3 regions of the Burkholderia sp. Bp9140 genome follow, and region 3 is predicted to be linked to each of the others. Evidence: predicted binding sites of a transcription regulator. Region 3 holds the regulator's gene; each other region holds the start of a gene.
What was found. The regulator FliA, encoded in region 3, starts transcription of late flagellar genes. The targets are predictions, from matches to a motif close to CTAAAGTTTNNNNNNNNNNNGCCGNTA.

Region 1 (3,837 bases), on a different contig from region 3:
CGCGAAGGCGGTCGCGGGCCAGTTCGACGCGATGTTCACGCAGATGATGCTCAAGAGCATGCGCGACGCGTCGCCCGACGGCGGGCTGCTCGATTCGCACACGTCGAAGATGTACACGTCGATGCTCGACCAGCAGCTTGCGCAGCAGATGTCCAAGCGCGGGATCGGCGTCGCCGACGCGCTGATGAAGCAGCTGCTGCGCAACGCGGGGCAGGGCACGGGCAGCGACACGGCGGCCGACGCCGGCGCGGCCGGCTTCGGCGCGTCGGGCAACGAAGGCAGCCTCGCCGCGATGAACGCGATGGCGAAGGCGTATGCGAACGCGGCGAACAACGGCGGGCTCGCCGGCGCGCGCGGCTACTCGGCCGGCAGCGCGCTCACGCCGCCGCTGAAGGGTGCGAGTGGCGTGCAGGACACCGACGCGTTCGTCGACCGGCTCGCCGGCCCCGCGCAGGCGGCGAGCGCGACCACCGGCATCCCGGCGCGCTTCATCGTCGGCCAGGCCGCGCTCGAATCGGGCTGGGGCAAGCGCGAGATCCGCGCGGCAGACGGTTCGACCAGCTACAACGTGTTCGGCATCAAGGCGAACAAGGGCTGGACGGGCCGCACGGTGTCGGCGCTGACGACCGAATACGTGAACGGCGCGCCGCGCCGTGTCGTCGCGAAGTTCCGCGCGTACGACTCGTACGAGCACGCGATGACCGATTATGCGAACCTGCTGAAGAACAATCCGCGCTACGCGGGCGTGCTGAGCGCGAGCCGCAGCGTCGAGGGCTTCGCGCACGGGCTGCAGAAGGCCGGCTACGCGACCGACCCGAACTACGCGAAGAAGCTGATCTCGATCATGCAGCAGATCGGCTGACCTGCAGGGGGCCATAACGGGAACAGGCCCCGGCCCATCACCCGTCTGTCATCTTTCGGACCGCGCCCGGCATCCCGCCGCGCGCGGTTTCAACGTTTGCGCGAAAAAAATCGCCAATTCGATCTAAACTTTCGGGGAGCACTGCCGCTAAGTGTGAGAGACCTGCAATCGGGCCCTGTTCTGGCCCGTTTTACTGCGCACCGGTCGCCCGGGCGCCCATGACAAGAAAACCGGCTAGCCATGAATATCGAAACGTCGACCGATCCGAGCCTGGATGCGGGCCATTCCGGGCCCGACTATGCCCGCCGCAATCCGCTTGAGATCGGCGTGCAGCTGCGCAACCTCGTGAACCGCGGCGACTTCCTGACCGTCCAGTACCCGGGCGGCCAGCTCGTCACGCGCCTGCTCGAGGTCGACGTCGGCGCGCGCACGTTCACGTTCGACTGGGGCGCGCTGTCCGAGCAGAACGCCGGCATCCTCGCCGCGTCGCACTGCACGTTCTCGGCCGCGCCGGACGGCGTGCGCGTCGAATTCACCACGGGCACGCCGCGCGAGACGCGCTACGAGGGGCTGCCCGCGTTCGTCGCCGATTTCCCCGACGTGCTGATGTGCATCCAGCGCCGCGAGTATTTCCGCGTCGATGCGCCGATCGTCGATCCGTTCCTGTGCCGCGGCAAGCTGCCGGACGGCGAGAGCTTCGTGTTCGAGGTGCACAACCTGTCGCTCGGCGGCGTCGGGCTGCGCACGGCCGACGAGCGCGTCGAGGCGCTCGAGGTCGGGACGCTGCTGCCGGACGTCGAGCTCGAGCTGACCGGGCACGGCAAGCTGTCGCTCGACCTGCGCCTCGTGTCGCAGCGTTCGACGCAGATGCCGAACGGTTCGCGGCGCTTCCAGCTCGGCTTTCGCTTCATGTCGCTGCCGGGCAGCGCGGAGAACACGCTGCAGCGCCTGATCACGCAGCTCGAGATGAAGCGCCGCTCGCTCGCGCGGGCCTGACGCACCCGTTCGCGGCCCCGCCCGGGGCCGCCTTCGCAGCGGCGCCGGCATCGTCCGCCGGTGCCCTCGGCCGGCGACGCGCGAGTGCGTGTCGCGCGTGCATTTTTTCCTCAATTTTTTCGATCCGCGGCCGTTATACCGGGAGTCACGCAACCCGGCGGCCGCAGCGCGGCCGGCTCATCAGGATCGCGCATGTCCAACACACTCATGAACCTCGGCGTCAGCGGCCTCAATGCCGCGCTCCGGGGCCTCACGACGACCGGCCAGAACATCAGCAACGCCGCGACACCCGGCTATTCGGTCGAGCGCCCCGTCTATGCCGAGGCGAGCGGCCAGTACACGTCGAGCGGCTACATGCCGCAGGGCGTGAACACCGTCACCGTGCAGCGGCAGTACAGCCAGTACCTGAGCGACCAGCTGAACAGCGCGCAGTCGCAAGGCGGCGCGCTGTCGACGTGGTATTCGCTCGTCGCGCAGCTGAACAACTACGTCGGCAGCCCGACGGCCGGCATCTCGACCGCGATCACCAGCTATTTCACCGGGCTGCAGAACGTCGCGAACAATGCGTCCGATCCGTCGGTGCGGCAGACCGCGATCAGCAACGCGCAGATTCTCGGGGACCAGCTGAAGGCGGCCGGCCAGCAATACGATGCGCTGCGCCAGAGCGTCAACACGCAGCTCACCAGCACCGTGTCGCAGATCAACACGTACACCGCGCAGATCGCGCAGCTGAACCAGCAGATCTCCGCGGCGAGCAGCCAGGGGCAGCCGCCCAACCAGCTGATGGACCAGCGCGACCTCGCGGTGTCGAACCTGTCGAGCCTCGCCGGCGTGCAGGTCGTGCGCGGCGACAGCGGCTACAGCGTGTTCCTCGCGGGCGGCCAGCCGCTCGTCCTCGCCGACAAGAGCTACCAGCTCGCGACCGTCACGTCGCCGTCCGATCCGAGCGAGCTGACCGTCGTGTCGCAGGGGATCGCCGGCGCGAACCCGCAGGGTCCGAACCAGGCGCTGCCGGATGCGTCGCTGTCGGGCGGCACGCTCGGCGGCCTGCTCGCGTTCCGCAGCCAGACGCTCGACCCCGCGCAGGCGCAACTCGGCGCGCTCGCGACCAGCTTCGCCGCGCAGGTCAACGCGCAGAACGCGCTCGGCGTCGACCTGTCGGGCCAGCCGGGCGGCAACCTGTTCACGGTGGCGGCCCCGGCCGTCTACTCGAACCAGGGCAATACCGGCAACGCGTCGCTGTCCGTCTCGTTCGCCAACGCGTCGCAGCCGACGACGAGCGACTACACGCTGTCGTACGACGGCACCAATTACACGCTGACCGACCGCGCGAGCGGCGCGGTGGTCGACCAGAAGGCGGGGCCGATGCCGGTCTCGCTCGGCGGGCTGAATTTCTCGTTCTCGTCCGGCTCGATGAATGCCGGCGACCAGTTCACCGTGCTGCCGACGCGCGGCGCGTTGAACGGCTTCGGCCTCGCGACGACGAGCGGTTCGGCGATCGCGGCCGCGTCGCCGGTGGTCGCGGCGGCGTCGAGCACCAACATCGGCACGGGCAAGATCGCGCAGGGCGCGGTGAGCGCCGGCTACCAGGTCCCGACGACGCCGACCAAGCTGACCTACGACGCGGCGTCGAAGTCGCTGTCGGGCTTCCCGGCCGGCACGACGGTGACGATCGCGGGCACGCCGCCGACCTCGGTCACGATCACGAGCCCGACCGACAGCGTGCCGTACGACGCGTCGGCCGGCGCGAAGCTGACGATCATGAGCACCACGCAGCCGGCACCGGCGGGCGTGATGAACGGCGTGACCGTCACGCTGTCCGGCGCGCCGTCGGACGGCGACACGTTCACGATCGGACCGTACGCGGGCGGCACGAGCGACGGCTCCAACGCGCTCGCGCTGTCGCAGCTTGTCACCGCGAAGGCGCTCGGCGGCGGCACCACGACGCTGACCGGCGCGTATGCGAACTACGTGAACGC
Region 2 (3,837 bases), on a different contig from region 3:
CATGGAGGCTCCTTGTTCGGGTGCGGAAGCGGCGCGCGCTTACGTGTTCGTCGAGATCGCGGCGATCATCGCCTTGATCTGCTGGGTCATCACGGTCATCCCGGTTTCGTAGTGCAGCGCGTTGTTCGCGAACTGCACGCGCTCGACGTCGAGATCGACCGTGTTGCCGTCGAGCGACGGCTGCAGCGGCATCCGGTACTGCGCACGACCGTAGTCGTCGGCCGGGCCGCCCGTCGGAATCAGCTTGGCGGTGCCGGCCATGTGGCCCGGCGCCGTCGACACCATCGTCATCCCGCTCGTCACGCCGGCCGGCTGCGCCATCGGCAGCTGCGCGGCGTTGCTCGGCGCGAGACCGCCGCCGGCCTGCTTCAGCGAGCGCGCGAGGGTCGACGCGAAATCGGCGTCGCGGGCCTGGTAGCCGGGCGTGTCGGCGTTCGCGATGTTCGACGACAGCAGCTCCTGCCGATAGGCGCGCACGTCGAGCGCCTGTCGGCCGAACGCGAATTCGGCATCGAGTTTGTCCAGCATGTGTGCGTCTCTCCGTATGAAGCGCTGCACGCCCGTTGCGCCGGATGGCGACCCAAGGGGCTTTTTTCCATGACAGCGATGGTAGGCGTCGGGCGCAACCGGCAATCGGGCGAATAACGCGGCAAAGGCCCCCTCTATTCATCGTTTGCGCGACGGCCCGGCTCCCTAGAATGCGAATCGGATCAACGGTTTCGAGGACACGGCGATGACAGGCAGCGCACTTCGCGGAAACGCCGGACGCGCCATGCGCGTGCCGCGTGCGTTCGCGCTCGCCGCGGCGCTGTGGCTCGCGCTGCCGGTTGCGCACGCGGACGACGGGATGATCGTGATTCCCGGACGCGGCGAGACGGCCGAGGCCGCGCTCGCGCAGGCGAACGCCGCGAGCGGCGGGCCGTTCGGCGGGAATGGGGGAGCAGCTTCGGGTACGGGCGTGGCGATGGCGGCCGGTGCGGGTGGTGCGGGTGGTGCGGGTGGTGCGGGTGGTGCGGGTGGTGCGGGTGGTGCGGGTGGTGCCGCCGGCATGACCGGCGCGGCCGCGGCCGCGGCCGGCCACGCAGCGCAGCCGGCCGGCTCGATGGTCGTGACGAGCGTCCCGGTGCCGGCCGCCATCCCGGCGCCCGCGCCGCGCCCCGCCTACGCCACCGCGCGCACGAACCCCGCGAATGCCGGTTTCGGCGCACAGCGCGCCGCCGATCCGGGCGCCATCGCGACCGTCGTCGCCGGCACGGCCGACCCCGCATCGAACCCCGCGCGACCGGCCGTCGCCGCGCGCATGGCAGCGGCTCGCCTCCCTGCGGCCGCGCCGGCCGCGCGCGCGCCGGCGGCATCCGCCAATCCAGCCCAGGCAGCCAACCCGCCCCAGGCGGCCGCCGCGCCCCAGCCGGCGACGCCGCCCGGCCAGCAGGACCCCGACACGATCCGGCGCACGGCCCTCGCGTTCCTGCAGCAGCAGGTCGCGGGCCTGCCGGGCAAGACTTCCGCGACCGTCGCGACCGCGTTTCCGCGCGGGCTCGCCGCGTGCACGACGCTCGAGCCGTTCCTGCCGACCGGCGCGCGCCTGTGGGGCCGCACGACGGTCGGCGTGCGCTGCGCGGGCGAACGGCCGTGGACCGTCTACCTGCAGGCGAAGGTCGCCGTGCAGGCCACCTATTACGTCGCCGCGCGGCAGATCGCGCCCGGCGAGCCGCTCACCGCGGCCGACCTCGTCGCGCGCGACGGCGACCTGACGGTGCTGCCGCTCGCGGTGATCACCGATCCCGCGCAGGCGGTCGGCGCGACCGCGCTGGCCCGGATCTCGGCCGGGCTGCCGCTGCGCCAGGACATGCTGAAGAGCGCCGCGTCGGTGTCGGCCGGCCAGACGGTGCGGGTCGTCGCGGCCGGGCCCGGTTTCACGATCTCGGCGGAGGGCAGCGTGCTCGCCAATGCGGCGCCAGGCCAGTCGGTGCGGGTCAGGATGGCCGCGGGCCAGATCGTCACGGCGATCGTCAAGGACGCCGGGACCGTCGAAATTCCGCTCTAGGGACGGATCCCGCCGTCAGATTGCAAAGAATTGTTTATTCGGAGAATTTCGGGCTCACGATGCTAAAGTTCGGGCCGACCCGGCCGTTATCTGGGTCATACCGTCCAGGAAACCCATCGTGAAGATCGATTCCACTCCGAACCCGAGCCCACTCGCGTCGACCGGCAACGGCGCGGCCCGCGCGCAATCCGGCGCGGCTTCGTCGTCGTCCGCGCAGGCGGCCGACGCAGGATCGACCGGCGGCGACACGACCGTGAACCTGTCGGGTCTGTCGGGCCAGCTGCGTTCGCTGTCGGCCTCCGGCAGCGCCGACATCGACACCGCCCTCGTCCAGTCGATCAAGGACGCGCTGAACAACGGCACGTTGACGATCGACGTGAACAAGATCGCCGACGGCGTATTGAATACCGCCCGCGACCTGCTGCAACAGCAGCGCTCGCAGGGCAACTGAGCCGGCCCGGGGCCCGTCACGCCCTGACCGGTCCCCTGGTTTGCCGGCATGCGCCGAACGCGTGCCGGCGCGACGAGCATGACGCGATGAGAGAAGAGCTGCTGGCCACGGTCAACGACGAACACGCGACGGTCGAAGCGTTCGCGTCCCTGCTCGCCTACGAGGAAAAAGCGCTCACGACACCGGAGCCGCTCGAGATGCTGCCCGGCATCGTCGAGAAGAAAAGCGTGCTGATCGACCGGCTCGCGCAGCTCGAGCGCACGCGCGACACGCAGCTGTCCGCGCTCGGCTTTCCGGCCGGCAAGAAAGGGATGGACCTGGCCGCCGAGCGCGATGCACGCCTCGCCGGCCGCTGGCAACTGCTGCTGCAGGCCGCCGAACGCGCGCGCCAGGCCAATGCGACCAACGGAATGCTGATCCGGATCCGGATGGACTACAACGAGCGCGCGCTCGCGGTGCTGCGCTCGGCACCCGCGCCGTCCGGCGTCTACGGGCCCGACGGGCGCGTGTCGGCGCTGATGCGCTGATACGTTGATTGCGCTGATGTACTGATCACGCCGGCGCACCGACGCGCCGGCCGCGCGGCCCGGCTGCGGCCGCACGCCCCTTCCCCGTCTTACAGCAGCGGACACGCCGTGACCTGCGTGCCGCGCTCCACGCAAAGCCGTTCGTAGTCGCGCAGGTACGCGCGCTCGTCGTCGTCCAGCAGCGCGACATCGATCAGGTCCCAGTCGTAGCCGACCGTGACGATGTTCTCGAACGCGACGGTGTCCGATTCGTCGTCCGCGCGCACGATCACGATGTTCTCGATCCGCACGCCGCCCTTGCCCGGCACGTAGATGCCCGGCTCGACCGAAATCACCGCATTCGGCACCAGCCCGTACTTCGCGCCCGGCGCGAACCGCACGCCGCCCTCGTGCACGTGGATCCCGACGCCGTGCCCGGTGCCGTGGCCGAAATCGTAGCCGTGATCGCGGCACACCTGCCGCACCGTCGCGTCGACGTCGCCGCCCGTCGCCGTCTTCGGAAAGCGCGTGACGAGCCCCTTGATGCAGGCCTTCAGCGCGACCGTGTAGATCTCGCGCTGCCACGGCTGCGCGACCGTTTCCGGCTGCGTGCGACGCAGCACGACGCGCGTGCAGTCGGTCGCGAAACCGGCGTCGTAGTACGCGCCGCTGTCCAGCAGCACGAGTTCGCCTTCCGTCAGATCGACGTCGGCGCTCGCCGCCGTATAGTGCGCGAACGCGCTGTTCGCGCCGTTCGCCGCGATCGACGGGAACGTCAGCGCGACCGCCGAGCGGGCGTCGTACGCGTCGTTGATCGTGCGGGCCAGGTCGTA
Region 3 (3,837 bases):
CGGTGACCCACACGGTCGCGCCGAGGCCGCGCAGCGACTGCGCGCAGCCCTTGCCCACGTCGCCGTAGCCCGCGACGACCGCGACCTTGCCCGCGATCATCACGTCGGTCGCGCGCTTGATGCCGTCGACGAGCGACTCGCGGCAGCCGTACAGGTTGTCGAACTTCGACTTCGTGACCGAGTCGTTCACGTTGAATGCCGGGAACGGCAGGCGGCCGTCCTTTTCCATCTGGTACAGGCGGTGCACGCCGGTCGTGGTCTCTTCGGTCACGCCCTTGATGTGCGCGAGGCGCGTCGAGTACCAGGTCGGGTCGGCGTCGAGGTGCGTCGCGATCGACTTGTACAGCGCGACTTCTTCCTCGTTGGTCGGCTTCGCGATCACCGAACGGTCCTTCTCGGCCTTCGAACCGAGGATCAGCAGCAGCGTTGCGTCGCCGCCGTCGTCGAGGATCATGTTCGCGAATTCGCCGTTCGGCCATTCGAAGATGCGGTGCGAGAACTCCCAGTATTCGTCGAGCGACTCGCCCTTGAACGCGAACACCGGCGTGCCGGCTTCGACGATCGCGGCGGCGGCGTGGTCCTGCGTCGAGAAGATGTTGCACGACGCCCAGCGGACATCGGCGCCAAGCGCCTTCAGCGTCTCGATCAGCACGCCGGTCTGGATCGTCATGTGCAGCGAGCCTGCGATGCGCGCGCCCTTCAGCGGCTGCTGCGCCTTGTATTCGTCGCGGATCTGCACGAGGCCCGGCATTTCGGTCTCGGCGATGTTCAGTTCCTTGCGGCCCCAGCCGGCAAGCGCCATGTCGGCGACGACGTAATCCTTGGAAGCTTGCGAATCGATAATGGCGTTCATCACGCCCTCCTTTCTAAAAAAGTTCTAGAAATTGGTGACGTGAGCGCCGTTCAGGAAGCGGGGCCGGCGCGAATCTCGCCGCACGGCTGCTTGGTGAAGCTTTCCGAGCCTGGCGGACGCAGAAGGTCCGTCGCAACGCTCCTCGGAAAACGGGAGGGATTGTAGCAAATCGGCGCGGGAAATGCGCGCCGCGCGCGGTGTCGGCGCGCGCGTGGGGCAATGAAAGGGTCAGTTCTCCGCGCCGACCCACGCCTGTTCGCGCAGCCGCGCGCGCAGGCGGGCGACGGCCTGGCTGTGCAGCTGGCACACGCGCGATTCGCTGACCTCGAGCACCGCGCCGATCTCGCGCAGGTTCAGCCCGCGCTCGTAGTACAGCGACATCAGCAGCTTCTCGCGTTCGGGCAGCCGGTCGATCGCGTCGACGAGCGCCTCGCGCAGGTGGTCGTCGAGCAACGTCGACAGCGGATCGGCGTGATCGACGCGATAGCGGTCGAGGAACGGCTCGTCGTCGGCCGCGCGGTCGAAATCCTCGTAGTAAATCAGCTGGCTGCCGTGCAGGTCCTGCAGCATCCCCTGGTATTCGTCGAGCGGCATCTTCAGGTGCTGCGCGATCTCGATCTCGCTCGCCGAGCGGCCGAGCTGCTGCTCGACCTGGTGCACCGCGTACTCGACCTCGCGCGACGTCTTGCGCAGGCTGCGCGGCAGCCAGTCGTTGCTGCGCAGCTCGTCGAGCATCGCGCCGCGGATGCGCTGGGTCGCATAGGTCTCGAACTGCGCGCCCTGGTCTTCCTTGTAGCGGCCGGCCGCGTCCATCAGGCCGATCATGCCGGCCTGGATCAGGTCGTCGAGGTCGACGCTCGCCGGCATCTTCGCGACGAGCTGCAGCCCCAGGCGCCGCACGAGCGGCGCGTATTGCGCGAGCACGTCGGCCTGGGTCATCTTTCCTTGAGCGTTGTACATCATGGCTCTCTCCTTCCGCTCACGCGGCGTGGGCCGCACCCGCCTCGTACGACGGCTTGCCGCCCGCATGCACGGCGCGGCCCGCGCCCGAACCCGGGCGCATCGGCCAGTACAGCAGGTCGGCGGCAATCTGCCGGTAATCGCGCGCGGCGGCCGACGACGGGAACGCGTCGACCGCGGTATGCACCAGTTCGCGCGCATGCTCGACGAGCGGATCGGCGCTCACGCAGCCGGCGTCGGCGATCGACACCGTCAGGTAGCGGCTCGCGACGCCCGCGAGGTTGTCGAATGCAGTCCTGGCGTCGGCGTGGCTGCCGACGTGATTGGTCAGCACGCGGAACTGCGCGACCGCGTGCGCGAAATGCAGGCGCTTCATGCACGCATACGCCTCGGTGATCGCCTGCGCGGCAACCCGCGTGACGATCAGCACGTCGTGCGCCTCGCGCGCAAGCGCGGAGAACGCGCCGTCGGCGCCGAGCTGCGCGTCGACCAGCACGATGTCGGCCTGGCCGTCGATGAAGTCGCTCAGCTGCGCGTCGCTGTAGCCGTCGCGCGCGAGCCGCGCGGCCGCGCACAGGCCGAACCCGGCGGCGACGCGCGTGCGTTCGCCGTCGCGCAGCCATGCGCCCGCGAGCGTCGCCGCGGCGCAATGCACGTCGGCGCGCTCGTCGACGACGAGCACGTCCTTGCCGAGCGCGGTCAGCGCGGCCGCGACGTTCACGACGGTGGACGTGCAGCCGACGCCCGCCGGCCCGCCCGTCACCGCGACGATGCGCGACGCGCGTCCGGCCAGCAGGCGCCGCAGCCCTTCGGCCTGGTCGATGATCCGTTTATCCAAATCGCACCTCGTGCAGCTCGGCGGTGGAACGTGCGGTCAGGGCGGACAGCAGCGTCGGCATGTCTTCGTCCTGGGGCACGAAGGGCGAGCCGTCGCGCGGCACGCAGAACGCGCTTTTCAGCAGGAATCTGGTCGACGCGACGTACAGGTTCTCCGGCACCTTCTGGCCGGTCGACACGTAGTGGACCGGCAGCTTGTAGCGGATCACCGTGTCGAGCACGCCGCCGAGGTGAGTCGCCTCGTCGAGCTTGGTCAGGATGCAGCCGGCGAGATCGGGGAACTCGGCCGCGCTGCGGTAGGCCTGGACGACCTCGTTGAGCGTGTCGCCGTGGCTCGTCGCGTTGAGCAGCAACAGGCGCTGCACCGGCGCGTTCGCGCCGTGCAGCATCGCGATCTGGTCGGACAGCGCGCGGTCGCGCTGGCTCATGCCGATCGTGTCGATCAGCACGATGTGCTTGTTGCGCAGCTCGGACAGCGCGAGCTCGAGATCGCCCGCATCCTTCACCGCGTGCACCGGCACGCCGAGGATCTTGCCGAAGATGCGCAGCTGCTCGTGGCCGCCGATCCGGTAGCTGTCGGTGGTCAGCAGCGCGACCTTGCTCGCGCCGAAGCGCATCACGCAGCGCGCGGCGAGCTTCGCGGTGGTGGTCGTCTTGCCGACGCCGGTCGGCCCCATCAGCGCGAACACGCCGCCGCGCTCCATCAGCGCGTCCTCGCTCTCGAGCACCGGCAGGTTCGCCGCGAGCACCGACTGCGCCCAGTCGGCGGCCTGCTCGAAGGTCTGCGCGCCGTCGCCGGACGGCAGGTTGTCGACCAGCATGCGCACCAGCTGCGCGGAGAAGCCGGCCGAGAACAGGTGCTTGGTCAGCGCGCCGTGCACCGGGCTGCGGCGCTGGCGGTCGTGCCACATCAGGCTGTCGAACTGCTCTTCCATCATCCCGCGCATCGCGCCGAGCTCGTGCATCACCGTGTCGTTGACGATGCTCTCGATGCGCGCCTTCACCGCGTCGGCCACCGCGGCGGCTGCATCGGCGGACAGTCGCGGGCGTTCGGCCGGCTTCTCGGCGCGCGCTTCGCTCGCGCGGGCGGGCGCCGGCGACATCCGGCGTTCGGCGTCGCGCACGATGTCGCGGGCCCAACCGGCCGGCGTCGCGGACGCGGCATCCTGCTGCGGGCGCACCGGCGC

Region 1: flgK (flagellar hook-associated protein FlgK) is a predicted target of FliA. The motif match lies at 1,968-1,994, and genes of this name have one in related genera.
Region 2: flgM (flagellar biosynthesis anti-sigma factor FlgM) is a predicted target of FliA. The motif match lies at 2,110-2,136, and genes of this name have one in related genera.

What each region holds. Positions count from the first base shown of each region.
Region 1 is NZ_QTPQ01000028.1:20,660-24,496, reverse strand. It holds gene flgJ (flagellar assembly peptidoglycan hydrolase FlgJ) at 1-862, shown strand, start outside; gene DIE21_RS22810 (flagellar brake protein) at 1,103-1,858, shown strand; gene flgK (flagellar hook-associated protein FlgK) at 2,051-3,837, shown strand, end outside.
Region 2 is NZ_QTPQ01000028.1:30,621-34,457, forward strand. It holds gene flgC (flagellar basal body rod protein FlgC) at 1-3, opposite strand, end outside; gene DIE21_RS22855 (flagellar basal body rod protein FlgB) at 40-528, opposite strand; gene flgA (flagellar basal body P-ring formation chaperone FlgA) at 734-2,047, shown strand; gene flgM (flagellar biosynthesis anti-sigma factor FlgM) at 2,166-2,498, shown strand; gene DIE21_RS22870 (flagella synthesis protein FlgN) at 2,585-3,025, shown strand; gene DIE21_RS22875 (M24 family metallopeptidase) at 3,115-3,837, opposite strand, start outside.
Region 3 is NZ_QTPQ01000033.1:37,146-40,982, reverse strand. It holds gene ahcY (adenosylhomocysteinase) at 1-853, opposite strand, end outside; S-adenosyl-L-homocysteine riboswitch at 888-1,003, opposite strand; gene DIE21_RS25660 (RNA polymerase sigma factor FliA) at 1,082-1,816, opposite strand; gene DIE21_RS25655 (MinD/ParA family protein) at 1,833-2,651, opposite strand; gene flhF (flagellar biosynthesis protein FlhF) at 2,644-3,837, opposite strand, start outside.